2 regions of the Streptococcus sp. ELY_125 genome follow, and region 1 is predicted to be linked to the other one. Evidence: predicted binding sites of a transcription regulator. Region 1 holds the regulator's gene; the other holds the start of a gene.
What was found. The regulator NrdR, encoded in region 1, represses ribonucleotide reductase genes. The targets are predictions, from matches to a motif close to ACACNATATATNGTGT.
Positions count from the first base shown of each region.

Region 2: the regulator NrdR is predicted to act here: its motif matches at 12,470-12,485, upstream of AC4HAL_RS04830 (redoxin NrdH).

Region 1 is NZ_JBZFUM010000011.1:16,950-31,880, reverse strand. It holds gene AC4HAL_RS05885 (TrkH family potassium uptake protein) at 1-819, opposite strand, end outside; gene rsmG (16S rRNA (guanine(527)-N(7))-methyltransferase RsmG) at 837-1,550, opposite strand; gene AC4HAL_RS05875 (bifunctional 2',3'-cyclic-nucleotide 2'-phosphodiesterase/3'-nucleotidase) at 2,071-4,578, shown strand; gene AC4HAL_RS05870 (LemA family protein) at 4,876-5,430, shown strand; gene htpX (zinc metalloprotease HtpX) at 5,440-6,339, shown strand; gene AC4HAL_RS05860 (YceD family protein) at 6,744-7,280, shown strand; gene AC4HAL_RS05855 (response regulator transcription factor) at 7,371-8,048, shown strand; gene nrdR (transcriptional regulator NrdR) at 8,188-8,685, shown strand; gene AC4HAL_RS05845 (replication initiation and membrane attachment family protein) at 8,672-9,826, shown strand; gene dnaI (primosomal protein DnaI) at 9,827-10,726, shown strand; gene der (ribosome biogenesis GTPase Der) at 10,768-12,078, shown strand; gene AC4HAL_RS05830 (GNAT family N-acetyltransferase) at 12,523-13,107, opposite strand; gene AC4HAL_RS05825 (pilus expression-regulating Snf2 family helicase) at 13,346-14,931, shown strand, end outside.
Region 2 is NZ_JBZFUM010000008.1:27,477-42,407, reverse strand. It holds gene AC4HAL_RS04885 (HD domain-containing protein) at 1-222, shown strand, start outside; gene yidA (sugar-phosphatase) at 500-1,309, shown strand; gene AC4HAL_RS04875 (aminoacyltransferase) at 1,309-2,520, shown strand; gene AC4HAL_RS04870 (aminoacyltransferase) at 2,520-3,752, shown strand; gene tpiA (triose-phosphate isomerase) at 3,823-4,581, opposite strand; gene AC4HAL_RS04860 (PHP domain-containing protein) at 4,693-5,427, opposite strand; gene AC4HAL_RS04855 (glucosaminidase domain-containing protein) at 5,789-6,541, shown strand; gene AC4HAL_RS04850 (NADP-dependent glyceraldehyde-3-phosphate dehydrogenase) at 6,810-8,240, opposite strand; gene ptsP (phosphoenolpyruvate--protein phosphotransferase) at 8,497-10,230, opposite strand; gene AC4HAL_RS04840 (phosphocarrier protein HPr) at 10,235-10,498, opposite strand; gene icd (NADP-dependent isocitrate dehydrogenase) at 10,672-11,856, opposite strand; gene AC4HAL_RS04830 (redoxin NrdH) at 12,562-12,786, shown strand; gene nrdE (class 1b ribonucleoside-diphosphate reductase subunit alpha) at 12,889-14,931, shown strand, end outside.

The DNA.
Region 1 (14,931 bases):
GAAGCTAAGGTTGCCGATAGTGGCGGGGTTGTTTAGTTCTAGGAGCCAGGTCAATACAGTTCCTAGAATGAGAATGGTAGAAGTTGTGACTAAGACCAGTCGAGTCTGAACAGAGAGCCTTCGCCTTGCCAAACGAAACTGACGAGGACGTTCGCTCAACCATGATTTTATCATGTCGACAATAGCCATCCAGTTACGAAAACCTAGGCCACCTGATATGATAGCGAAAGCAGTGGCTAGGTTGACAGTCCAGTTGAGCTGATAATGAAGCAGGCTGTTTGCGCCAAGATTGTCAAAGCCTGCATTGCAAAAAGCTGACACAGCAAGAAAGAGGCTGTTGAAAATGCCGTGTAACCAGCCAAAACGAGGAATAAAGTCTGTCATTAAAATAAGAGCGGTCAGACTTTCTATAGTCAGTGTTATCTTATAAATGCGAAAAAGGTAGCGTTTAAGGTCGGCGCTAGAATTATTGCCAATAGAAGACTGAAGCAATTCCTGTTGTTTAAGCGACATGTGACGATTGATACTGTAATAACTGAAAGCGATCAGACTGACAAGCCCAAGTCCACCAATTTGCATTAGGCACATAGCAACGACTTGACCTATACCATTGTAGACTTCTCCCATGGGGAAGACAGATAAACCGGTAACACAGACCATAGAGACAGTATTAAAAAGATGATCAAGATAGCTTGTGTTTTGAGCAGAGCTGTATTGCATGACGGGCAGGGATAGGATTAGACTTCCAATCACAATAGTGGAAATGAAGCTTAGGCTAATGCGCTGAGCAACTGAGAAATTTTTAAAAAGTTTAAACATGATTGATGAGATTTGTTTTATAGCGGTTTCTTATTTGGAAGGCCTGCCCTGCGAGGGTATTTATTTGGAGTTTCCTTTTTCTTTTCGATAATAGTAATGGTTCGCGGATCTCCATTGGGCAGATGGTAGGTTTGGGTATCAGTAACTTTAGCAAAGAGCAGTATCAATGCTTGCTTGGCTTGTAAGAGTTCTTCGTCAGCAGCAGCAGCTTTAAGAGCTATGAGATGACCGTTGACCTTGAGAAAGGGGACAGTCAGCTCTGTCAATATTTGCAAACGGGCAACAGCTCTGGCAGTTACTAGATCAAACTGTGCTCGGAAGGCCTTATCTTGTCCAAAGTCTTCAGCCCTTCCATGGTAAAAATGAACACCAGTTATGTTGAGTTTTTGAGCAAGGGTCTCAAGAAAATTAATACGCTTATTGAGGGAATCGATGATAGTCACCTGAAGTTCTGGACAGATAATTTTCATGGGCAGGCTGGGAAAGCCGGCGCCGGCTCCAATGTCTAAAAGTCGTATGGGACGATTAGTGACCATGCCTTGCAAAACAGGAGCCAAGGAATCGTAAAAGTGTTTTAGATAAACCTCGTTTTTTTCAGTGATAGCTGTTAGGTTAATCTTGTTATTCCAGTCAATCAAGAGTTCAAAGTAGGTCGCAAATTGCTGTTTTTGCTGTTCTGTCAGGGGAAAGCCGGCTGCAGCCAGCTGCTCGTAAAATTCTTGAGGTGTCATCAGTTTCCTTCTTTTATCCATTTTAATAGCTCTATTCTACCATGTTTTAGATTATAGGTAAAAATAAGGAATTATTGGTGGAGAAATTTTCTTTTTTTCAATGCTTTTGAAAGTCTGGACAAAAACTGGTTCAGTCCTTATGTTTTTTGGATAAACTCTTAAAACAAAGGTTGCTAATGAGACTAGCTCCACTGCTCTTATCAATGATCTTTAACGATCCCCCCGCACGGTTGAGGTACGTTTTTATCACAAGGACAAAACGAAAAATACGATCCATCTAACTGTGTGGGATCCGATAGCTCGAGGTGCAATGGCTCTCTAAAAACAAAAGGATGGGCTGATATTTTGGGGTTCAGACCATTCCAGCAGATCGAATACCTGAAAATAAGAGAGTTGCCGGCAATCAATTCCTTCTAATTTTTGAATTTTGTCCACTCCCTTTTAATTTCTCCTTACTGAAAAGGCTTTCTTTTTGTATAATAGAGGTGTATCTTTACTTTTATTTTCAAAGGAGATCACAATGTCTAAACATCATTTCTTAAAAAGTGCGCTAGCACTATCTCTTTTTGTGGCAGCCAGTGGTACTGGACTTCTTGTCCAAGCAGATGAATTACCTTCGGCTAATAGTGGTGCGGTAGCTTCAACAGCAAGTAGCAATATAGCTGAGGAAGACGGCCGCGGGGTTCCTAATCAGGCTGCCGAGTCGGCTGTGCCAACTTCTGTACAAGCCAAAACAAGCGCTCAACCTTTATCTGTTGAATCCGTGCCTTCATCTGGAAAAAGTTCGGAAACGCTAACAAGTGAAGCAGATACTGCAGGGCTTAAAATGGCACCTCCAGTTACAGCAGCATCTCAAACTAAAGAGACTGTGAAAACACCAGAGCCTGTTGAAGGACAAACGGTTGACATGCGTATTCTCTCAACAACTGATCTCCATACCAACCTAGTCAACTACGACTATTATCAAGATAAGGCATCCCAAACTGTCGGGCTTGCTAAAACTGCTGTGCTTATTGAAAAAGCGCGTAAAGAAAATAGCAATATCGTCCTTGTTGACAGCGGAGATACGATTCAAGGAACCCCATTTGGCACCTACAAAGCTCTTATTAATCCTGTAAAAGAAGGGCAGACCCACCCCATGTACAAGGCCTTTGAAAAATTAGGCTATGATGCTGAAACTTTGGGCAATCATGAATTTAATTACGGACTTGATTTTCTCAACCGTATGGTTAATACATCAGATGTCCCTATCGTCAATGCCAATGTCCGCGATGCTCATACAGGTCAGCACTATTATCAGCCCTATATCATTCTCAACAAAGTTTTCACTGATACAAATGGCAGACAAACAACTGTCAAGGTCGGCATTACAGGCGTTCTGCCAAGACAAATTCTAGTTTGGGATAAGGCCAATCTTGAAGGCAAGGTTATCGTTGATGATCCTGTTGAAGCAGTCAAAGCCATCGTTCCAAGCATGAAAGAAGCTGGTGCTGACATCGTTTTGGTTCTAGCTCATTCGGGTATCGGTGATGATAACTATGAAGTCGGCGAAGAAAATGAGGGCTATTTCCTAGCTGGCATTGATGGGGTTGATGCTGTGGCTACGGGACATTCACATGCTGATTTTCCTAATGGTGACGGTACAAGCTTTTACGCCAAATACAAAGGTGTCGATGATATCAACGGTCTCATCAACGGCAAGCCGGTTGTTATGGCTGGAAAGTTTGGTGATCATCTTGGTATTATGGATTTGACTTTGACCTACAAAGAGGGTAAGTGGCAGGTAACTAACAGCAAGTCTAAACTCCGTAAAATTGATACGACTTCTCCTGTGGCTGCCCAAGAGCTGATTGATATGGTTAAAGAAGAGCATCAAGGTACGATAGATTATGTTCGCCAAAAGGTTGGCCAAACAACAGCACCGATTAACAGTTACTTTGCTCAAGTGCTGGATGATCCGTCTATTCAAATTGTAAACAATGCCCAACTCTGGTATGGTAAAAAACAATTGGCTGGTACAGCTGATGCTAATTTGCCAATTCTTTCTGCTGCCGCACCGTTTAAAGCGGGTACGCGCGGCGATGCCACTTACTACACAGACATTCCTGCCGGAGCATTGGCTATTAAAAATGTTGCTGATCTTTATCTCTATGACAATGTCACTGCTATCATTAAACTTACAGGTGCTCAAATCAAGGAATGGCTGGAAATGTCTGCTGGACAATTTAACCAGATCGATCCAAACAACAGCAAACCTCAGCAGCTGGTTAACAGTAACTATCGTTCTTATAACTTTGATGTGATTGATGGTCTGACTTACAAATTTGATATCACGCAGCCCAACAAGTATGACTACGAAGGAAAATTGGTTAATCCGACTGCCAGTCGCGTTCGCGAACTTAAATATCAGGGACAGCCAATTGACCCCAATCAAACTTTTATCGTCATCAGCAACAACTATCGGGCAACAGGTAATTTCCCTGGTGTCAGAGATGCTGCTGAAAAACGGCTGCTCAATCTGGAAAACCGGCAGGCCATCATTGACTATATAATATCTGAAAAAACCATCAACCCTTCAGCCGATGGCAATTGGTCCTTTACAGACAGTATCAAGGGCTTAGATATTCGCTTTTTATCATCTGAAAATGCTCAAAAATACCTAGCTGACCATGCTGAGATTTCCTATATAGGACCGTCTGCTTCTGAAGGCTTTGGGGAGTATCGCTATACTTACATGGATTCTGACGTATCTAGTTCACTTATATCGTCAGCTGCTCCCTATGCAAATCAATTTGACAATCAGAATATTTACATTCTAACTACTAAATCTTTTGTCCAAGGCAGAGTGACTGCAAAGCCTGTCTATGTTCAGGCAACTGCAGAATCACTGGCTAAGACTAGTAAGAAAGCTCAGGAAGACCCAACATCACTACCTAAAACAGGTTTTTCTGACAGTATGGTATATCATGTAGTTGGCTATCTCTTCCTGACTTTAGCTGCTTTCTTAGTTAGAAAAAGGAAACTATAATTTGATGAGTGTCAAAAAATTTTAAAAGATTCAGTATTGATTTATCTCATGCTGAGTCTTTTTGTTTTTTTTTTTATCATTTAATTCACTTAGACAGCTTATCGGTTTAAAAACTCACACTCAAAGGCATTCCTTCTCTTTTTCTTTTAAAAGATAGCGATTGAAAGAGCTGTTTTTTACTAAGGTTTCTGCTATAATAAAAGGGTAACACAAAAAGGATGGCAAGTTTTAATTTTACTGAGATTGGTATGAGCGTGGCTTCTGCCTGTTTCCCTTGTTAACTTGGAGGATAGATCTATGCTGTGGATAATATTAGCAGTTGTTATTATAATCGTTATTGGTTTTATTGTAGTCAGCTATAATGGTTTGGTACGTTCACGTATGCAGACGCAGGAATCTTGGAGTCAGATCGATGTTCAGCTGAAACGTCGTAATGATCTTATCCCTAATTTGATTGAGACTGTCAAAGGCTATACTGCCTATGAAGAAAAAACTCTAACAAAAATTTCTGAACTGCGTGCACAGGTAGCCCAGGCCAAGAATCCAGCAGAAGCGATGCAGGCTAGTGATGTTTTGACCAAACAGGTATCAGGAATCTTTGCGGTGGCGGAAAATTATCCTGATTTGAAAGCCAATGCTAGTTTTGTAAAGCTGCAAGAGGAACTAACCAATACAGAAAATAAAATTTCTTACTCACGTCAGCTTTATAACTCAACAACAGCCAATTACAATACAAAACTGCAAACTTTCCCAAGTAGTTTAGTTGCTGGTGTCTTTGGATTTAAACCGTCTCAATTTTTAAAAACAGCTGAAGAGGAAAAGGCTGTTCCCAAGGTTGATTTCGACTTATAGGAGACACTCATGCTCTATCAACAAATTGCATCAAACAAGCGGCGCACAGTTCTCCTTCTGCTCTTGTTTTTTAGCCTATTGGCTATTATTGGAGCTGCTGTCGGCTATCTCTGGTTGGGGAGTTTGCTTGGAGGTCTCATTATTGCCCTCATTATTGGAACTATCTATGCTATGTCAATGATTTTTCAGTCAACTAATGTGGTCATGTCTATGAACAATGCCCGTGAAATTACAGCTGGAGACTATCCTGACTATTATCATATTGTAGAAGATATGGCTATGGTAGCACAAGTTCCCATGCCTCGAGTCTTTGTTATTGATGATCCCTCTCTCAATGCTTTTGCGACTGGGTCCTCACCTGAAAATTCAGCAGTTGCTGCAACTAGCGGTATTTTAGCGGCTATGAATCGCGAAGAATTAGAAGGGGTTATCGGCCATGAAATCAGCCATATTAGAAATTACGATATTCGTATTTCAACTATCGCTGTAGCTTTAGCCAGTGCCATTACTCTGATTTCCAGTATCGGTGGTCGCATGATGTGGTGGGGCGGTGGTAGCAGACGTCGCTCTAGCGATAGTGAAGGTGGTGGCAGTATCGGCGTCCTGATGCTGGCTTTCTCTTTAATAGCCCTGATCTTGGCGCCTTTAGCTGCTAGCTTGGTTCAGCTAGCTATTTCTCGTCAGCGAGAATATTTGGCTGATGCCAGTTCAGTAGAGCTGACGCGAAATCCTCAGGGGCTGATTAGTGCGCTCAAAAAATTAGATCGATCCCAGCCTATGCAACAACCAGTTGATGATGCCAGTGCAGCTCTTTATATCAATGATCCTAAGAAAAAAGGCGGGGTTAAATCTCTATTTTTCACCCATCCGCCAATTGAAGAGCGGATTGCCCGCCTAGAGGCAGCTTAACTTAAATATGACAAAACTATCGCTCTCGTTGGGCGATTTTTGTTTTCTTGTAAAGAAATTGCAAACTATTTCTGCTATATTAAGAGCAATCAATTTTGTGAGAGTGATATTCCTTGAAAATCAAAATAGTATTTTATCGCGGCAAGCGCTGTATCTTTTAGATGAAAAAATGGAATTTTTCCCATCTAGAATAGCTGAGTGTTCACTGGATTATGTTCTGAGGCTTATCAATATAAGTCTCATCTCTTATTATTAGCCAGTTGAACCTTCCAGAGCTTTTAGCTTGTATTGATTTTCTTTGAGTAGGCAACTTAACGACTTGATTAGGAAAAATTACTAATATCATACGTAGGTCGTACTTTCTAAGAAAGGCCTATGTTTATGTTCATCGATTGGGAGAAATTATGTTTAACATTGCAGAATTAAAAAAAAATCCGGATGGTCTTCGATTTGATCAAAAACTGGATATCAAGACTATGCTATTGAAGCGCAATTCAGAAATTATAGATGTCACAGACGTTAAAGCCAAGGGATTAGTTGGTTATGATGAAGGCCTCTTTTTACTGAATTATGATTTAACTTATCAATTGGTTCTTCCGTCAAGCCGATCGATGGAGCCAGTTTATTTGGATCAAAATATTTTTGTATCAGAAGTCTTTGTAGAAGCAGCAGAAGCTGAGGTCCAAAAAGAATTAGTTGAGGATGATTTGGTTTTAATTTTAGAGGATGATCAGATTGATCTCAAAGAGAGTGTTGTTGATAATATTTTGCTCAACATTCCGCTCAAGGTCTTAACACCAGAAGAAAGAGAAAGCGATGTTCTGCCATCGGGGCAGGATTGGTCTGTATTGACGGAATCACAGTATCAGACTTTGCAGGACGAAAAGAAAGCAGCTAAGAGTCCCTTTGCTGCCTTGGAAGGCTTATTTGATTCGGAGTAAACCTGAAGAAGGTGAATAGGTAAAAAGAAAGAGGAGAGTCTATCACTGTTTTACGGAAATAGAGATAGACAAACGAATGGAGGTAGGAGTATGGCTAAACGAATCCTAATTATTGAAGATGAGAAAAGCTTGTCACGTTTAGTATCTCTAAGGTTACAAGAAAAGGGATATCAAGTCACAGTCAGTCAAGATGGAAAATCAGGATTGACGATGGCTCTGGAAAGGGATTTTGAACTAATTTTTATTGATCTCAAGCTGCCTGATAAGGATGGTTTAGATTTGATGCATCAGATTAGACGAGAGAAGTCCATGCCGATTGTGATGATGGTCGATCGAGAAGCAATTGCCAGCATCCAATCAAAGACTGATGAACTAGCGGATGAGTATATGATTAAGCCTTTTGCTGTTGAAGAATTACTGGAAAAGGCAGAAGAAGCCTTTGCTCGCGGAAAAACAAGGATTTATCGCCAAAAGGCTCCTTACCATGATCTGATATTAGATGAAGCCAATCGGTCAGTGATACGTAAGGGGGAGAGTATTGCTTTGACCAATCGTGAATTTGCCTTATTATCGACCCTGCTTAGGCATATCAATACAGTAATGACACGTGAAGAACTGCTGGACTATGTTTGGAGCTACAGTAACGGCGCGGTTGAAACCAATGTCGTTGATGTCTATATTCGTTACCTTCGCGGTAAAATTGATATTCCTGGCAATGACTCATACATCCAGACAGTGCGAGGGATGGGGTATGTAATCCGTAGTTAATTGGGCAATAGTCTGATGAGATAGAGTGGCAATAGATAAGAGATGACTGGATTTGACAGGGAGGGTCAATCCTTTTTTTATACCTAAAAATATGATAAAATAAGGTATTACTAAAAAATGATAGAATTGGGGTGTTTGCATGCGTTGTCCAAGATGTAATCGTAATAAATCCAGCGTTATTGACAGCCGTCAGGCTGAAGATGGCAATACCATTCGTCGCCGCCGTGAATGTGATAACTGTGGCGCGCGTTTTACAACCTTTGAGCGCATCGAAGAAGTCCCCCTCTTGGTTGTTAAGAAGGATGGTACGCGGGAGCAGTTCTCTCGAGATAAAATTCTCAATGGCATTATCCAGAGTGCTCAAAAGAGGCCTGTCTCCAGTAGTGATATTGAAAGTGTAATCAGCCGTATTGAACAAAAGATTCGTGGAGAATACGACAGTGAAGTTACCAGCGAAGTCATCGGCAATCTCGTAATGGATGAACTAGCGGACTTAGATGAGATCACCTACGTCCGCTTTGCCAGTGTCTACCGCAGTTTTAAGGATGTGGATGAAATTGAGGATCTCTTGCAGCAGATAACCAATCGTGTCCATAGTAAAAACAAGAAAAATAAGGAACAAGATGAAACCGATTGATAATTTTTCTTTTGTGAAAAATAATCAGGTCAGCAGAGATATGACTAATCTGATTCGGCTCTATTTACCGATTATAGGCAGTGATGCTGTGGTGGTTTATCAGTATCTGACTAGCTTTTATGATAACGGTCAACAGTTGCATAAGATTGCTGAAATTTTAAATCACACACTCTTTGATCTGCCGCGTTTTGAAAATTCTCTTGCTGTTCTGACTGGGATGGATCTGGTGGCATTTTATCAGGATTTGGATAAATATATTATCGAACTTAGGGAGCCTTTGACACCAGAACATTTCCTCTCTCATGCTGTTTATAGGCGTTTGCTGGAGAGACATATTGGTGATGTTGCTGTGGCAGATTTGGAAAAATCCGATCTAGATCGGGTACGCAACCTTTCCAAAAAATTTTCAGAGGTTTTTTCAGATACGGGTGAGATTGATGTGCAGCCTATGAGATCCAAAACCTATTTTGACTTGGATAGTTTTAAACAAAGAATGACTATTGATGGTCTGCATTTTAGTAAGGAAAAAGAGGATGTTATCGCACTGAATAATCTTGCTGAAAAATTCAGCCTTACTTGGTTTGATGTTTATCAGTTGGCGAAGGAGACTGCCAGTCACCATAAGATTTTACCTAAGCGCATCGCAGCCAAACTCCATCAGCCTAAGTCCAACAAAGCCACTGAACTCAGCCGCGAAGAGGAAATTATCATCAGAGAGGCTAAATCCTCAGTACCTGAGAATTTTTTAGCCAAGATTAAAGTTGGCTTGGGTGCTGTAACAACGACTGATAAGGAAAAGAAGATTTTGTCAGACTTGGTTGAGATGGACTTTCTTGATGAAGTTATTAATGTCATGATAGTCTATTATTTTAAACGACACAGTTCTGCTACTTTGGCTAGAAATGCTATGATGAGTCTGGCAAATGTCGTGTCATCACAAAAGGCTACGACAGCTGAAGCTGCTTTTGAAGCCCTGCGTCAGCACGGTCGAACAAGAAATCAAAAATCCAAGCAAACTGTTTCCAGTGTGCCCGACTGGAGTAATCCAAATTACAAAGAGCAGACGACACCTGAGGAACAGCAGAAGCTTGATGAGATGAAACGTCAAATGTTAGCGAAACTTGGAAAGGGTGGTGAGTAGATGGAAAGTATAGGGGAGACCTTGGCAAAAAAGACTGCTCATGAGCGTGTTGATCTAGAAGCTCTGACTAACCAGATTATGGCTGATCAAGCAATCGCAGATTTTATTCAAGAACATCAGTTGACATCTGATGAGATCAAACGGAGCCTGCCCAAATTTAATCAGTTTTTAGGTGAACGTCGCAAGTATCAGACAGCCGATGATAGGTATAGGGCTAAGGGGTATGAGCCTATTCTTGTGATGAATGAGGGTTACGCAGATGTCTCTTATAAAGAAACACAGGCCCTCAAGCAAGCGCAGGCGCAAAAGGCCATTGCTGATCGTATTCATGTAGTTAGTTTACCAAGATCTTATAAACATATTACTTTTGAGGATGTCGATCTTACTGGCTCTCGTGCGGATGTCTTTAAATATTTGGTTAGCTTTGTAGACAGTTATCCGGCTCCTGGTCAAAAAGGCCTCTATCTGTACGGGGATATGGGAATCGGTAAGTCCTTTATGCTGGCGGCCATGGCGCATGAATTGTCTGAAAAAAAGTCTGTTGAGACAACGATGCTTCATTACCCTAGCTTTGTTATTGATATAAAAAATGCTATTAATAGTGGCAATGTCAAGGAAGAGATCGATGCCGTTAAATCGGTTCCCGTTTTGATTCTAGATGATATTGGAGCAGAGCAGACAACATCTTGGGTACGCGATGAGATCTTGCAGGTTATTTTACAGCACCGTATGCTGGAAGAACTACCAACCTTTTTCACCTCTAATTACAGCTTAGCTAATTTAGAGGCTAAGTTTGGTAATATCAAGGGAGCTGATGAAACTTGGCAGGCTAAGCGTGTACTGGAGCGTGTACGCTATCTGGCTAAGGCTGTTCATCTCCTAGGGGAAAATCGCAGATAGAGCTGCAGGGAAAGCAGTGAGTATAGAAAGGAACTTAAGGAATGGCCTTACCAACTGTGGCTATTGTAGGACGTCCCAATGTCGGGAAATCAACTCTTTTTAATCGGATTGCGGGTGAGCGCATTTCAATTGTTGAGGATGTTGAAGGGGTTACTCGGGATCGGATTTATACTAAGGCTGAGTGGCTGAATCGTCAGTTCAGCATTATTGACACGGGGGGGATTGATGATGTTGATGCCCCCTTTATGGAGCAGATTAAACATCAGGCTGATATTGCCATGACGGAAAGTGATGTTATTGTCTTTGTTGTCTCAGGCAAGGAAGGCGTGACAGACGCTGATGAATATGTTGCTAAGATTCTCTATCGGACACATAAGCCTGTTATTCTGGCTGTCAATAAGGTAGACAACCCAGAAATGCGCAACGATATTTATGATTTTTATACCTTAGGGTTGGGAGATCCCTATCCTCTTTCTTCAGTTCACGGCATCGGCACGGGGGATATTTTAGATGCTATTGTAGAAAAACTTCCCGCTGAGAAAGAAGATGATGATCCTAACATTATCAGGTTCAGTTTAATTGGACGTCCTAATGTTGGCAAATCCAGCCTCATCAATGCCATATTGGGTGAGGAGCGCGTGATTGCTAGCCCCCTTGCTGGAACGACCCGTGATGCCATAGATACTAACTTTAAAGACAGTGAAGGTCAAGAGTATACTATGATCGACACTGCTGGTATGCGTAAATCTGGCAAAGTCTACGAAAACACTGAGAAGTACTCAGTAATGCGCTCGATGCGGGCTATTGACCGCTCAGATGTTGTACTGGTTGTTATCAACGCCGAAGAAGGTATTCGAGAGTACGACAAGCGAATTGCTGGTTTTGCTCACGAGGCTGGCAAAGGGATTATTATTGTGGTCAATAAATGGGATGCCATTGAGAAAGATAATCACACCGTAAGTCAGTGGGAAATGGATATCAGAAAGAACTTCCAATTTTTGGCTTATGCTCCAATAGTCTTTGTATCTGCGGAGACTAAGCAGCGGTTGCATAAGCTACCTGAGCTGATTAAACGCATTAGTCAGAGCCAGAATAGACGGATTCCATCTGCTGTGCTTAATGATGTCATTATGGATGCGGTCGCTATTAACCCAACACCGACTGATAAGGGGAAACGCTTAAAAATCTTCTATGCGACCCAAGTTTCGGTCAAACCGCCGACTTTTGTTATCTTTGTTAACGAAGAAGAGTTGATGCACTTCTCTTATCTGCGCTTTTTGGAAAATCAAATTCGCGAAGCCTTCATTTTTGAAGGAACACCAATTCATTTAATTGCTAGAAAGCGCAAGTAGGTTTAGATAAAGTAGCGATATACCCGTTTGGATTTATACATGAGACTAAGCAGTGGGTGTCTTGTTCAATTAAAGCAGGTAATATCTGTAGAAGAAAGCCTAGTTTGTCTCTTTGTTTAGCAACTTTAATGGCTATTTATAGCAAAAAGAGGTTGAGACAAAAGTTCTCAGCCTTATTTATTTGGTCAATTTTATTTACTAGGCGCAGTGGTTGGGAGAAAAACTGGTTGGCTCTGCCAACTTAGTCTTTCCCCTGCACAGTTCATTAGGTGCTTTAGCACCAATGAACCACTGCTGGTTGGCGGTCCTTATCTTGGGGCGCGGTCATTAAACAGCCCACTGGACTGTTTAATGACCGCGCAAGTGATAGCTCCAACAGTTTGGGGAACTGTTGGAGAATATCCAATTCTATGAACGTGAGTTCATCTCATTCTCTATTTTATTCTAGCTTTTATACTCTTGATAGAGAGAAGTTTCTGAAAAGGGGATAATAGGCTGGGGTAGGCTGGGGTTGGTAGCAAGAGATTTTTCCAGCCATTTCATATCATACCAACGACCAAATTTATAGCCGGCTTGTTTGAAGTGTCCTACAACCTTATATCCTAGATGCTGATGGAATTCCTGACTATTGTTCGTCAGGCGGCTATCTGCTTTGGCTGTTGTTGCAATACAAGCCAAAGCTGTCAGAATTCCTTGGGCCTTCAAGCAGGATTCTAATTGCTCATAAAAGAGGCGTCCTAACCCCATTCCCTTAGCGTTGGGAGCCAGATAGATAGTGACCTCAGCCAACCACTGGTAAGCTTCTCTGGGATGGAAAGCTGAGGCGTAAGCATAGCCTAGGATCTGCTTCTTGTCTTCAGCAACGAAGTAGGGATAGATTTGGCTAATACTTTGCCAACGCTGAGTGAAGTCTTCAAGGGAAGGGCAATTGTATTCAAAGCTGATAGCTGTCTCTTCAACATAGGGTTTATAAATTTCTAACAAATAGGGTAAATCTTCTTGCGTAGCAAGACGAATAGTCGGTGACATAACAGAGATTCTCCTTATCTCAAAATACTAAGCTGTAGGCGATTCAAAGAAAGTTGGGAATAGCCCTTAGGACTTAACTATAGAGTTCAAATGCTGACTTGCTTGCTGGTTTGCAGCCTAGGTTTTATGTGTTACCAGTATAACATAAAAGAACTTTATGGCACTATTTTTGTGAAATAGTTTATATAATCTGCTATAATGACAAGATAAGTAAAATTAGATTGGACTAATGTTTGGTATGGCAAGATTGATTCCGGGACGTATCCGCAATGAAGGAATCGTCCTATCTGAAGCAGGCAAAATCAAAATATTATCCACGGTTGATAAGATTATTAAAGCAGAAGTAGATGGAGTGGCCCTTTCTTTTTCCTTTGATGACGATAAAGTAAGCTGCGAGTGTTTGATGTTTGCGCAAAAGAATTACTGCCCCCATCTAGCTGCTATTGAATATTATTTAAAAAATGATGAGATTGGTAAAGAATTGGTTGAACAGTTGGTTAATGATGACGTTTACCAACAGCATCAAGAGAAGCTTTTTTCTTTCGGCAGCATTTTTTTAGATGGCTTAGCCGTTAATGAGGATGATAGTCTCAAATATCGCTTGTCGGTTACCGGAGAGCAAGATTCTTATTCCTCAGCTATCTGGTGGACGCTTTATATTAATCGCCTGCCAGACGATCGTCGCTATATTATTCGGGATATTAGCACCTTTTTAAAGGTTCTAAGGCGTGAGGATTCTTATCAAATTGGTAAGAATTATTTTGAGCCGATTTCTTATATTCAATTTGATGAAGCTAGTCGGGAGTTTATTGACTTCCTCTGGCGTCTGATTCCTGATGATGATCCCAATCACCTAGATTATCTTTTGCCTAACCGTGCCCGGCATTTGAGCTTACCGCATGGCTTTTTTGAAGAGGGGATCCAGCTGATGCAGGATCTCTACGATTTTCAGATCAGTCTCAATCATCATGATTACCGAGAAATTTATTTTAAGGAGTTGACAGGGGAAGACAGCTTATATACCTTCAAAGTTCTTGTCCATCAGTTATCTTTGGAGCTGATTATTTCAGAAAAAACCAGTCAATCTTTCTTTGATCACGCTTATGTCCTCTACCGTCAGACCTTTTATCACCTTACTGCAAAGCAGCGTAAGCTAGTCAAGGCTATCAAGGGATTAGCTATTGAAGAAGACTTGAGTAAGCATGTCCACTTTGATTTGGACGACCAGGGGAAATTGGCTGCCAGTCTTTTGGATTTTGCAGAGATAGGTCGTATTGATGCGCCTAGATCTTTTGCTATCAGGGATTTTAAGCCTAGTTTTGACTTGGATTTGGCTGACAACCAAGAGATTTTGCTCAAAGTAACGTATGATTACGATGGCGTTAAGGTAAGAAGCCGGGACGGTTTAAATGAATTACCCTTTAGCAGTAACTTTAAGCGCGAAGAACAGATCAATCGGGTGTTGGCAGCAGAGGGCTTTATGGGGCAGTTCACTGCCCGTCATCTGCCACTTTACGGTGAGGAGCTTTATAATTTCTTTACTCGTACGATCCCTCGTTTGCAGAACTTGGGTCAGGTTCACTTAAGTGAGACTTTAGATGCCCTTCGCTATTATGAAAGCCCACAGGTCAAAATATCAGCCCAGCAGGGATTGCTTGATGTATCTTTTGACTTTTCTTCTATCTACGAGGGAGATATTAATCAAGCCCTTCAAGCTTTATTTAAAAATGAACCTTATTATGTCAATGATCAGGGGCGGTTAGTTGTCTTTGATGAGGAAACCCAGAAGATTAGTCGTACTCTAAAATCTCTGCAGGCTCAACC
Region 2 (14,931 bases), on a different contig from region 1:
CGACCTGAGAAAGAAAGCCCTCGAACACAGATTGAACTGCTGCAAAAGGATGACAACCTCAAGGAACTCAGCCAAGAATCAGCCCTTGTCAAGTCATTGACAGGGACTATCCACGGTGATTACCGCTTCTATTTTCCTGCTGAAATGCTGGAGACAGATGATCTCTTTCAAGAAGAAAAAAAACAATTTCTCAGCTATTCCAAAAATGATTATCTGCTGTAGAACACTCAGCCGAAGCACCCCTATAATGATGTTAGACCACTAGAAAATTCGTGCTAAGTGCTTACCTATAGAGTTCTGTTATCTATTTTCAAAACTTTTAGCGTCTCATGCTATTACTGCCTGTCATGACAAATGGCAGGATTTTTAGTAATATAGTAGAGGTGTTCTGCCTTTTTTAGAAAGGCTGTTATTTTATGCTCAAAGAGAATTACCGAGATCCTGTTAATTTTCAGAGAGTATTAGTTATACTTTTATAATTGATAATTAAGGAGATGCTATGGCAATTAAACTCGTGGCTGTTGATATTGATGGCACCTTGGTTAACAGCGAACGTCAGATTACTGCTGATGTCTTTGATGCTATCCAAGAGGCCAAGGCTGCTGGGGTCAAAGTGGTTATTACAACTGGCCGTCCTATCATTGGTGTCCAAAGTCTTTTAAACGAACTCCATTTAAATGAACCTGACAACTATGTCATTACCTTCAATGGCGGACTGGTTCAAGATACAGCAACCGGTCAGGATTTGCTTTCAGATAGTTTAGCCTATGAGGACTATCTGGATATTGAGGTCTTAGCGAATAAATTGGGGATCCACTCGCATGCTATCACTAAAGATGGTATCTATACCAGCAATCGTGATATTGGAAAATATACTGTCCATGAATCTACCCTAGTCAGCATGCCTATTTTCTACCGTACACCTGAAGAAGTCACTGATAAAGACTTCGTTAAAGCTATGTATATTGATGAACCTGAACTATTGGATGCTGCTATCGCCAAGATTCCTGAAGATTTTTATCAGCGTTTCACAATCGTGAAGTCCCGACCTTTCTATCTGGAAATTCTCAATAAGACTGCCAGCAAGGGGGAAGCTGTTAAACACCTAGCGCAGCATCTGGGGTATAGTCTAGATGAGACCATGGCCATCGGTGATGAGGAAAATGACCGAGCTATGCTGGAAGTTGTCGGGCACCCCGTTGTGATGGCCAACGGCAATCCTGAATTGAAAAAAATTGCCAAACATATTACCAAATCAAATGATGAATCCGGCGTTGCTTACGCCCTTAGAAAGTGGGTCTTAAATTAATGTTTACCTATAAAGTTGGTATCTCAGCACAAGAACACGATGATTTTGCTAAAGCAAGCAATCAGACCAACCTACTCCAAAGCAGTGCTTGGGCACAGGTCAAGGATAATTGGAGCAATGAGCGCATTGGTTTTTACAAAGATGAGGTCCAAATTGCATCTGCTTCTATCCTGATTAAGCGCCTGCCTCTAGGTTTTACCATGCTCTATATTCCGCGCGGACCAATCATGGATTATACGGATCAAGACCTTGTTAATTTTGTTATCCAATCTTTGAAAAAGTATGGGAAATCAAAACGTGCCCTTTTTATTAAGTTTGATCCAGCCTTGCTGTTAAAAGCATATAAGATCGGGGAAGAGATTGAAGAAAACCCTGATACTCTGGCTATCTTAGATAAACTTCAAAAAGCTGGGGCACAGTGGACTGGACGAACAAGTGAAATCGCAGAGAGCATTCAGCCTCGTTTTCAAGCCAACGTTTACACTCAAGAAGATATGGCAGCAACCTTCCCCAAACATACTAAACGGTTAATGAAAGATGCCAATAATCGTGGGGTTGTAACAAGTCGCGGCAGTATTGATGATGTTCAAGCCTTTGCTGATGTTGTTGCACTGACAGAAAATCGCAAGGGAGTTGCCCTACGGAACTATGATTATTTTAAAAAGATGATGTCCATCTATGGTGATGATGCCTATCTGCACTTGGCTAAGGTTAATCTGTCCAAGCGTTTAGCTGAGTACAAAGAGCAGCTGGAGCAGATTGAAAAAGATTTATCAGAAACGGCTGACCATCAAAAGAAGCGACTGACCAAATTGACTCAGCAACAAAACTCAGTAAAAAAATATATTGCGGAATTTGAAGACTTTGTCAATAAATACGATGATGACCTTATTATCGCTGGAATTTTATCTGTTCGTTTCGGTAATGTTATGGAAATGCTCTACGCCGGAATGAACGACGAATTCAAGAAATTTTATCCACAGTACTCACTTTATCCTAAAGTTTTTGAAGATGCCTATACTGATGGTATCACCTGGGCCAATATGGGCGGTGTCGAAGGAACATTGGATGACGGTTTGACTAAATTCAAATCTAATTTTAATCCAACCATCGAAGAATTTATCGGTGAGTTTAATATTCCTGTCAGCCTTCTCTATAAACCGGCCATGTTTGCTTACAATAAACGGAAACAAGCAAGGAGCAACCACTAATGACGTTTGAAATTTTGAGTCAAGAAGTTTTTGAACAATTCAGCCAAGAAGTTTCCTACAAATCCTTCATGCAATCCGTTGAAATGGCAGACCTCTTTCGCAGACGCGGTTATAGTATCAGCTATGTAGGGCTTAAAGCTGATGGGAAGCTGCAAGTGGCTGCCCTGCTTTTCACTATCCCTATGACTGGTGGCCTCCACATGGAAATTAATTCCGGCCCCTTTTCAACAGATACTAGGTATCTCAGTGATTTTTATCAAGCTTTGCAGGACTATGCTAAGAACCAGGGGGTTCTAGAGCTTATTGTGAAACCCTATGATACCTACCAAACTTTTGACAGTGATGGTAAGCCCAGTGATCAAGAGCGCCCTGAGCTGATTAAAACTTTAACCGATTTAGGCTTTCAGCACGATGGCCTTCAGACTGGCTATCCGGGCGGTGAACCTGACTGGCATTATGTCAAGGATATGACTGCTCTTACTGCAGATAATCTGCTAAAATCCTTCAGCAAGAAGGGACGTCCGCTAGTTAAAAAGTCTAAGACTTTTGGGACCAAATTGCGTAAGCTCCAGCGCGAGGAATTATCAATCTTCAAAGAGATTACGTCCACAACATCAGATCGTCGTGATTATACCGACAAACCCCTAGACTACTATCAGGATTTCTATGATAGCTGGGGGGACAAGGCTGAATTTATGGTGGCTAGTATCAACTTCCAAGACTACCTAGGACACTTGCAGGACGATCAAGATAAACTGGGACAAAAGATTTCTAAATTGCAAGCCGACTTAGAAAAAAATCCAAACTCAGAAAAAAAACAAAATCAGCTTCGGGAATTCTCCAGTCAGTATGAAACCTTTGAGGTTCGTAAAAGCGAAGCTAGACAGCTGATTGAACAATATGGCCAGGATGACGTCATCTTGGCAGGCAGCCTTTTTGTCTATACGAAACAAGAAGCTATCTATCTTTTTAGCGGTTCTTATACAGAATTTAACAAATTCTACGCACCTGCCCTCCTGCAGGAATATGTCATGTTAGAAGCCTTAAAACGTGGCATTCCAACCTACAATTTCTTAGGTATTCAGGGGATTTTCGATAATAGCGATGGTGTCTTGAAGTTTAAACAGAATTTCAACGGCTATATCGTCCGTAAAACGGGAACCTTTCGCTACTATCCAAATCCATTAAAATATAAAGTTCTAAATACTATTAAAAAAATTTTAGGACGATGATAATAAAGCGAAGCAACAAAAAAAGCGACTCTGGGTAGAGTTGCTTTTTATAGTGTTTTATTACAGACACCTATTTTACGAAGTCAAGAAGGGCAAGGAAACTATCGGTTTGCAGTGAAGCACCACCAACAAGGGCACCGTCAACATTTTCTTTAGCCATATATTCCGCAATATTTTCAGGTTTTACAGAACCACCGTACTGGATACGAACGGCTTGTGCCACTTCTGTACCGTAGAGTTTTTCAACTGTTGAACGAACAACACCACAGATTTCATCAGCAATGTTGGCATCAGCTGATTTACCAGTACCAATAGCCCAGATTGGCTCGTAAGCGATAACCAAGTTAGACACTTGCTCAGCACTCAAACCTTTAAGATCTGCAGTAATTTGTCCTTCAATCCATTCAGCCGTTTTTCCTGCTTCATAAGTTTCGAGAGACTCACCACAGCAAAGGATAGGAGTCATGTTGTGGTCGAAAATAGCATGAGCTTTTTTGTTGATTTCTTCGTCTGTTTCATGGAAGTAATCGCGGCGTTCTGAGTGACCAATGATAACATATTCAACACCGAGAGCTGCAAGCGCTGCTGGGCTTGTTTCACCAGTGAAAGCACCAAAGTCTTCCCAGTAGCAGTTTTGGGCAGCTACTTGCAATTCAGTATTTTTAGCGCCTTTTTTCATGCCTTCAAGAAAGAGGGCAGGAGAGCCCACAACAGTATCAACGAGTTGGTTTGAAGGAATATTGTTTTTCACAGCATCAATAAATTCACGAGCTTCTGCAGCAGTCTTATTCATCTTCCAGTTTCCGGCGATAATTGGTTTACGTGACATTTCACATACCTCTTCTATTAAAATTATTTACCACTTCATTCTAACATAATTCCCAAGTCATTGAAAGATTTTGCCAGAATTTTCTCGAAAATCCAAGCGGTGATTGTAGGCTCAAATAAGCTGGGTTTCATCAATACCAAACTCTTTCATAAGTACTTGCATTTTATCGAAATTCAAACGGAAATGATCCAATTTATGGGCATCTGAGCCAAGGGAGTAGCGCTGACAGCCCAATGATTTGACTAGAGAGAGAGCATAGCGGTAAAGATGTTCATGATGATAGAGATACATAGATTTGCTGTTCAACTCAAAAGCTAGATGGTTATCTATCATTTTTTGAAAGATTCGAAGCAGCTGCTCTTGATACAGCTGAAGCTCTGCTACTGACATCCCAAATAAGCGAAAACCATAGTCAAAATGAGCCAATACATCGGCATCAATTCGACCGATAGCATATTCCAGTCTATCTAGGTATTCTTGGGTCACTTCATATTTATCTCTATCTGCTATCTCATCATCTAAATAATCATTGCGGCCATTGTGGTGAACTGAAAGCAGCTTTAAATCGTAGTTCTTATCAGACAAAAATTCTAAAATGTCTGCTTCACGCGGCTGGTAATAACCAATTTCAACGCCCCTTTTTATACGGTTGCCAAATTTTTTGTTCAAATCTGCAATTTCTTTTGTGTAAGCTTTATAATCTGGAATATCATCCTGCCTAGTATAGGGATTTGAGAGATCGTAGTGCTCAGTTGTTACAATCTCCCCCTTAAATTGACTCAGGTAATCTTCAAATCGGGCATCGGAATCGTAAGAAAAATAAGTATGTAAATGATTATCGCGCATAAACTGCTCCTTAATACTGAATAAGGGTAAACTTTCGTTGCTATTGTCACTTTTTAGTGCTAGGCAGGATCTTTTCTAGGTTGCTAGGCACCAAGGCAGACTCAATTTACAAGATAGCTAGAAAGACTAAGGTTTTGAAAGCCAGTACCGTTTATCTGCAGACAAAATGCCCCATCAAAAGCCAGTAGGCTAGCTCTATCTCTAATTCGGGTGAAGCTAATACCAGAAAATCAGTTATTCCTAAGCTTTTAATGCAATGCTAGGTTTTCTATTATTCTACCATATTTTGGTTTTTCCAACAGAAATCCCTTTATCTATGCTATACTAATCAGTACGGAATTCTCAGCAAAGGAGGTGAACCATGGCAAAACGTAAAAGCAAAAAGTATGGCTGGCGAAAATTCTTTTCCATCAAGAAACAGAATCGCAAATCCTTCATCTTGACAATGCTATTGACAGCAGCTATCGTCTTGTTTGGCTCCTACATCCTGCTGACCCGCTTCAGTCAAAATACCAGCCAGCCTCCCAAACCGAGCGATAGCCAGGATCTTGCTGTGCTATATTTTGTCAATCAGATTGGCGAAGATGCCAGAAATATTGCCCAAGACCACGATCTCTACGCTTCTGTTATGATTGCCCAAGCCGTCTTAGAAAGCAACCATGGAACTTCTAAACTTGGTTCTGAGCCCAATTATAACCTCTTTGGTATCAAGGGAGATTATAAAGGCGACTCTGCGACTTTTCAGACCTGGGAGGATGATGGCAAGGGCAACGCTTATAAGATCGATGCCCAGTTCAGAAAATATCCCTCTTATACTCAATCCTTAGAAGATTATGCTGATCTGCTCAGCCAAAATCTCTACGCTGATACTCATAAATCGAATACTCGAGACTATCAGGAGGCTACCCAGACCTTGACTGGTCTTTATGCGACTGATACTAGCTATAATACCAAACTCAATCATATCATTACTCTTTACCACTTAACAGATTACGATCAGCCTGTCAATTTTTATAAGCCTGGACTAACTTACAATGTTTACCGACAGAGTTATACAAGTGCTGGGACCTTACGGCAGGATAACAGCTGGGCTAAAGCTCAACTTGAAGGATAAAGTTAGTCAGGGAAGTTTCGTTACTTTCAATAATAATTTTTCGTATATGCCTATTATCAAAGGAGCAATCGTCGGAGGATAACGGTTGCTTTTTTCAAGTGAAAGTATCAACGAAGCTAAACTTTTCTCCATATTATAGGTTATAAGCAAATGACCCTTGATTCCTGTAGTGGGGAAGATAAAGTCTCCATAAGTTATTACAGAGCCTTTTTGGGTATGGAAAAAGGAGCTAGGAAATTGAACCCTTACGCTCCTCTTCTTCTATTTTTTAATCAGCAATGTCAAACACAATTGATTTAACGTTGGTCATAGCTTCAATAGAGTATTTAACACCTTGAACACCAGCACCTGACTTTTTAGCTCCCAAGAATGGGAAATTATCTGTACCGCGCTGAGTCTTATTATTGATATGGACTGTACCAACTTCCAGCTGCTCAGCAATCTTAACAGCTAATGGGAAGTCTTTAGTAAAGACTGAACTTTGTAAACCGTACTCAGACTTGTTGGCAATTTCAAGTGCTTCATCAACAGAATTAACACGGATAATTGGCAAAACAGGTCCAAATGGCTCTTCCCAAGCCAGACGCATGTCTGTTGTCACCTTATCAAAGACGGTTGGATAAATGATATTGCCATCTCGCTTGATAGGAGTTGCCGCATGTGCTCCCTTGTCAGCAGCTTCTTGGATCAGGCCTTCAACATAATCAGCTGATTTTGTGTCAATTAATGGCGTAATATCAGCGTTGTCTTCTGGCATACCGACAGACAGTTTTTCAACTTTCTCAGTAACCAGTTGAACTAATTGATCTGCTACACTATCCATGACGAGCACACGCTTGACAGCTGTACAGCGTTGTCCGGAATAACCGAAAGCACCGTCAACAATATTCTTAGCTGTTAATTCAAGGTCAGCATCTTCCAGTACGATAGCTGCATCTTTACCGCCAAGTTCCAACATAATTGGTCGCATACCAGCTAACTTCCCGATATTTTCTCCAACTGGTGTTGAACCAGTAAAGTTGATGAAATCAACTGCTTCATGTTCAACAATATAATCACCAATAACGGAACCGCGACCAGTAATTGTATTGAAGACACCTGCAGGAATGCCAGCCTCAGCAAAGGCTTCTGCCAAAAGTAAGCCAGAGATAGAGCCTTGCGTCGGTGGTTTAAAGGCTACTACATTTCCTGAAATCAAGGCCGGTGCAATTTTGGAACCTGCTAGATTTACAGGGTAGTTAAATGGCGAAATAGCCAAAACAAGACCGACAGGTTCGCGGCGAACCATAGCAACTTTCTTCTTGCTGGCAGCATCAAAACTACCACCTTCCAAGACTTCACCTTCTGCTCGAATACCTTCTTCAGCAGCATAGTGAACAATTTCAGCTGTGCGTGTTACTTCTCCAATAGCAGATTTCAGGCCTTTAGCAATCTCTTTTGAAAGAACTGCACCTAGCTTTTCAGCATCACGCTCCAAGATATCAGCTGCCTTGTGCAGGTAAGCTGCACGCTCTACATAGGAAAGGGCACGCCATGCTGGCAGAGCCGCCTTGGCTACCTCGTAAACGTGATCTACTTCTGCTTGACTCATAGCTGGAACAGAGCCCAGTTCTTCACCAGTTGCCGGTTCATAGATTTTAATCTCTTGGTCAGATAAGACCCACTCACCGTTGACGTAGTTTTTGTATTGTGTCGTCATCTAGTTCTCCTTTTAGCGTTGATAGACCTATTCTATCACTTTTTAGCTATTTTTCCAATATCTGCTACCAAGAATAATCAGAATATTTTGAACTAAATTAAATGTTGATTAGACTCTTAGTGTCTAGTTGAATTGGCTAAAGAGAGAGTGGGGCTCCCCCAAGATAGAATCTTCAACCACTGCGTTAATCTAGTAAATCTAGAACAATAAAAGAGTCTGGACTTCTGTCACAGACTCATCTAACTTCAACAGTCTATTAGTCAAAGTTGATATATTCTTTTTCAAGTTCAAGAACTTCTTCCATAGTAGCACATTCTGTCAAAGCACGGTTAGCGTACTCTGCCATCTTAGTGGTATCCAATTTCTTCATCAGGCTACGTGTACGAAGAACTGATGTTGCGGACATAGAGAATTCATCAAGCCCCATACCGACCAGCAATGGAACTGCTGTCTGGTCGCCGGCCATTTCACCACACATACCAGCCCATTTACCTTCTGCGTGAGCCGCCTTGATAACATTATTAATCAAGCGAAGGATTGATGGGTTATAGGGTTGGTAGAGGTATGATACTTGTTCGTTCATACGGTCTGCAGCCATAGTGTATTGGATAAGGTCGTTGGTACCAATTGAGAAGAAGTCCACTTCTTTAGCAAATTGGTCAGCCAACATTGCTGCTGCAGGGATTTCAATCATGATCCCCACCTGAATATTGTCGGCTACGGCAATACCTTCAGCCTTGAGGTTAGCTTTTTCCTCTTCAAAAACGGCCTTAGCAGCACGGAATTCTTTAAGAAGGGCAACCATTGGGAACATAATCCGCAATTGACCATGAACTGAGGCACGAAGAAGGGCACGAATTTGTGTACGGAACATGGCATCGCCAGTCTCAGAAATCGAGATACGCAAAGCACGGAAACCAAGGAAAGGGTTCATTTCTTTTGGAAGATCGAAGTAAGGCAGTTCTTTATCGCCACCGATATCCATAGTACGAACCACAACTGGCTTACCATTCATACCTTCGAGTACAGCCTTGTAAGCTTCATATTGTTCATCTTCAGTTGGGAAGTCTTGAGAATCCATATACAAGAATTCTGTACGGTAGAGACCAACAGCTTCAGCACCATTATCGTTGACACCTTCAACATCTTTAGGTGTACCGATATTGGCTGCTAATTCAAAATGCTTGCCATCAGCAGTCACTGTCTCAGCATCTTTCAGGAGAGCCCATTCAGCCTTTTGCTTGGCGTAAGCTTCACCAGCCGCCTTAAACTCAGCCACTTGTTCGTCAGTAGGATTAATAATTACTTGACCAGTGATACCATTAACTGCTATGAGGTCACCATTTTTAACGGTGTCCGTCACATTATTGGTACCAAGTACAGCTGCAATTTCCAGCGTACGTGCCATAATGGCAGAGTGGCTGGTACGTCCACCAATATTAGTCACAAAGGCTTTAACAAACTTCTTATCCAGTTGTGCTGTGTCTGACGGAGTCAAATCGTGAGCAATGACGATTGATTCCTCGTTAATCGACGCTGGGTCGGGCAATTTTTTACCAAGGAGATTTGCTAGTACACGCTTGGTTACGTCGCGAATATCCGCTGCACGCTCCTGCATGTAAGGGTTATCCTCCATACCTTCAAAGATAGTGATGAACATATCTGTCACTTCTGTCAAGGCAGCTTCGGCATTCACCTCTTTAGCGCGAATCGTCTCTTTAATTTGCCCAACCATTTCTGGGTCAGCAAGAACCATCAAGTGCGCATCAAATACGGCTGCGGCTTCCTCTCCTAGGCTATCTACTGCTTTCTCACGGATAAGAGAAAGCTCGTCTTGCGCCGCTGCTAGAGCTGCGTCTAGACGAGCCTCCTCTGCATTTGTATCTGTAACGGATACAGTCTCAAATGATAAGTCCGGTTGAACTAGTAGATATGCCTTAGCAACAGCAACACCATCTGATGCTGCAATTCCTTTAAGCATTTCTGTCATAGTTTTAAGCCAATCCTTCTTTTGTCATTGTTTCATCGATAGCTACGATAGCATCATCTGCATCTGAACCTTCTGCTGTGATTGTTACATCAGCACCTTGACCAACACCAAGGCTCATAACACCCATAATTGATTTAAGGTTTACTGATTTACCTTTGTAGTCCAAAGTGATATCTGAGGCAAATTTACTAGCTGTTTGCACAAGCAAAGTGGCTGGACGTGCGTGAATACCTGTTTCTGCAACAATGTGGAAATCTTTAGAAGCCATAAGGATTCTCCTTTTTTCTAATGTAAATATTTTTTGGATTATCACATGATAACCCTTACAAAATAGGATTATATCATACCGTTTGCTTATTTTCAAGGTATAAAGTTATTTACGAAAATTTTTTGAAACCCTTTTCTTAGATATATTTTCTAATTTTCAACCAGCAAATATTGCTATTCTTTCTGCAGTTCTTCTAATAAGGCAGCAATAAATTGGGCCGTCGTTAGACTAGGCCGATTGCCTGCCAGATCTCTCGTAAAACAGCCTTTTGAAAATGCTGCCTCAATAGCATTTTCAATTAAAGCAGCGGCTTCACTCCAGCCGATATATGCCAACATCATTGCTCCCGACAGCAAAATTGAACAGGGATTGGCGAGACCACACCCCGCAATATCAGGAGCGGTTCCGTGTGTTGCTTCAAAAACAGCGTGTCCTGTCTGGTAATTGATATTAGCACCCGGCGATATGCCTATACCACCGACTTGGGCAGCTAAAGCATCACTAGCGTAGTCTCCATTGAGATTAGTCAAGGCAACGACTTCAAAACGCTCAGGATTAAGGAGAATCTGCTGAAAAAAATTATCAGCAATAATATCGTCAATAACTAATTGTCCACTGGCTAATTCAGCTGAAAATTCACGCTGGGCTAGTCCATAGCCCCATTTTCTGAAGCCACCCTCTGTATATTTTTGGATATTGCCCTTATGCACTAGGGTGACTCGCAGTAAGTTATTAGCCAAGGCATATGTAATAGCCGAACGAATTAAACGTTCACTCCCCTGAATAGAAATTGGTTTAACACCGATGCTGGTTGTTTCAGGAAAACGAATTTGATCAACCGCCATCTCAAATTGAAGGAAATCCAAAACCTTTTTGACCTGGCTGCTGCCAGCTTCCCATTCAATCCCAGCATAAAGATCTTCTGTATTTTCGCGAAAGATAGTCATAGCAACTTTTTCAGGATGTTTCAGTGGACTTTCAATTCCTTTGAAATGACGAATGGGCCGAACGCAGGCGTAAAGATCCAATTCCTGACGAAGGGAAACATTCAAAGACTGTATTCCTTGGCCAATTGGTGTCTCTAAAGGACCTTTGATGGCGATCAAATTTTCCTTAATCATTTGTAAAGTTTCCATTGGTAACCAATGTCCTGTTTTTTTAAAAGCTTTTTTACCAGCTAGAGCTTCCTGCCATTCGAGCTTTCTTCGTCCCTTATATGCCTTAGCAATCGCTGTATCAAAAATAGTCTGAGCGCCGTACCAGATATCCCGACCTATGCCATCACCCTCAATATAAACGATGGTAGGATTGTCTGTAACCTGCAGTTTGTTATTTTTCAACGTAATTTTATCTGCCATATTATCACCTCTTTAGCTGAGCTTATTTCTAACGAATTCGTTTTAGATAGTCTAGATACATTGAAGGTAGTTTTTCCAGGTTACTGCTCTCGGACATGAGTATAACACAACTATTACCTGTCCTTAGAATAGGATAAATTGTCGAAGAAGAAAAATCCACAGTACAAATCATAGCTCTTGATTTGTACATGGGTTCCTAATTTGTATTAAATCTATGGTATATGTTACTAGATTAGTTTTAGTGCACAAAATATTTAGTTTACACACCAAGTATCGAAAAAATTTATTATTTCAGCATGCCTCCAAAGAACTATAAAAGATTTATTGGCACAGCATCAAAACACCATGAAAGTAAGTCGGCTGAATCTCCTGTATTTTAATACTTCAAGTAAATTGGATATCGAACCGCCAAGAAGATTTTATCCATTGGCAGTAGATGCGTCTGTCCCATTCATTTTTCAATCCAGAATACCGTCGGTTATCTAATATATAGTAGATAGTGGTTCCGATTTTCTTGGTAGTTTTCTAATGAATCCTTGCTATCACTGGATTTCTCGGCATATTTTAAGAAGAAAAGTTTACCACAAGATGTTGGGGGTGGTTTTTTTGACTGGCACAAAATATTGTGGTTTTTGAGCAAAATTGCTTGCTTTTTCTTTCTAATTTGGGTATCCTTATTAGGTACTAATTTATAGGAGAGATACGATGTCACAGATTACTTTGTTTTCTAAAAACAACTGCATGCAATGCAAGATGACCAAGAAGTTCTTGGAGCAAAATGGTGCTGATTTTGAAGAGATTAACATCGATGAGCAGCCAGAGAAAATTGATTATGTTAAGAGTTTAGGTTTTACGGCCGCTCCAGTTATCGAGGCTGGTGATGTAGCTTTCTCAGGTTTTCAACCTGCTAAACTAAAAGAAATTATTTAGTTTCACATATAAGGACAAGGCTGACCAAGCAGTTCAAAACTGCTTGGCAGTTTAAATTTAACAACCCTACATTATAATTATTATAGATAAAAGGAAATACCTATGAGTCTTAAAGATTTAGGCGAAGTTTCCTACTTCCGCCTCAACAATGAAATTAACCGTCCTGTCAATGGTCAAATTCCTCTTAATAAGGATAAAGAAGCCCTGCAGGCTTTCTTCAGGGAGAATGTTGTGCCTAATTCTATGGCCTTTGATTCTATTACGGACAAAATAAATTACTTAATGGCTAATGATTACATCGAAGCTGATTTTATCAGGAAGTACTCAGCTGATTTTATCGAAGGGCTAGCACAGGAGCTGCAAGCAGCAGACTTTCATTTTCAATCTTTCATGGCCGCTTATAAGTTCTACCAGCAGTATGCTTTAAAGACTAATGATGGCGAGTATTATCTCGAAAGCATTGAGGACCGCGTTCTCTTTAACGCTCTCTACTTTGCAAATGGAGATGAACAGTTGGCCAGCGATTTGGCAAGGGAGATGATTCATCAGCGCTATCAACCAGCAACACCATCCTTTCTAAATGCTGGACGCAGCCGTCGGGGGGAATTAGTCTCATGTTTCTTAATTCAAGTAACCGACGATATGAATGCTATCGGTCGTTCCATCAACTCAGCTCTTCAGCTATCACGTATCGGAGGCGGTGTTGGGATTTCGCTCAGCAACTTGCGCGAAGCTGGAGCCCCAATCAAAGGCTACGCAGGGGCAGCTTCTGGTGTTGTGCCCGTGATGAAGCTCTTTGAAGACAGTTTCTCTTATTCTAACCAGCTGGGACAACGTCAGGGAGCCGGGGCAGTTTATCTGGATGTCTTCCACCCTGATATCCTTTCTTTCTTATCAACTAAAAAGGAAAATGCGGATGAAAAGGTTCGGGTTAAGACCCTGTCATTGGGGATTACTGTTCCTGATAAATTCTATGAATTGGCCCGCAAAAATGAGGAGATGTACCTCTTTAGTCCGTACTCTGTAGAAAAAGAGTACGGTGTCCCGTTCAACTATATTAATATTACCGAAAAGTATGATGAGTTAGTGGCTAATCCTAAGATTGCCAAAACAAAAATCTCTGCTCGTGAGTTAGAAACCGAAATTTCTAAGTTGCAGCAAGAATCAGGCTATCCCTATATCATCAATGTCGATGCAGCCAATCGATCAAATCCTATAGATGGTCGCATCATTATGTCTAACTTGTGTTCAGAGGTTCTGCAAGTTCAAAAGCCTAGCTTGATTAATGATGCACAAGAATTTGTACAGATGGGAACCGATATTTCATGTAACCTTGGTTCTACCAATGTAGTGAATATGATGGCATCTCCAGATTTTGGCCGTTCTATTAAGGCTATGACCCGTGCACTTACTTTTGTGACAGATTCCTCAAATATTGAAGCGGTCCCAACGATCAAGGCCGGTAATGAGCAAGCTCATACCTTTGGCTTGGGGGCAATGGGGCTCCACTCCTTCCTCGCTCGTAACCACATTGAGTACGGCAGTCCTGAATCGATTGAGTTCACTGACATCTATTTCATGCTGATGAACTACTGGACCTTGGTTGAATCCAACAATATTGCCCGTGAACGCAGTGAGTCTTTCGTCGGTTTTGAAAAATCTAAATACGCTGATGGCACTTACTTTGACAAATACGTGACCGGTGAGTTTGTGCCTAAATCTGAGCGTGTTAAGAAACTCTTTGAAGGACACTTTATCCCGCAAGCTGAGGACTGGGAAGCTCTCCGTCAGGCCGTTATGAAAGATGGTCTCTATCACCAGAATCGTCTAGCTGTCGCACCAAATGGATCTATCTCTTATATCAACGATGTCTCTGCCTCAATTCACCCTATCACCCAACGGATTGAAGAGCGGCAAGAAAAGAAAATTGGTAAGATCTACTATCCAGCCAGCGGTTTGTCGACAGATACCATTCCTTACTACACATCTGCTTATGATATGGATATGCGTAAAGTCATTGATATTTACGCAGCTGCTACCGAGCATGTTGATCAAGGTTTGTCACTAACACTCTTTATGCGCAGTGAAATTCCTGAAGGGCTGTACGAATGGAAAAAAGAAAGCAAGCAGACCACTCGCGACCTA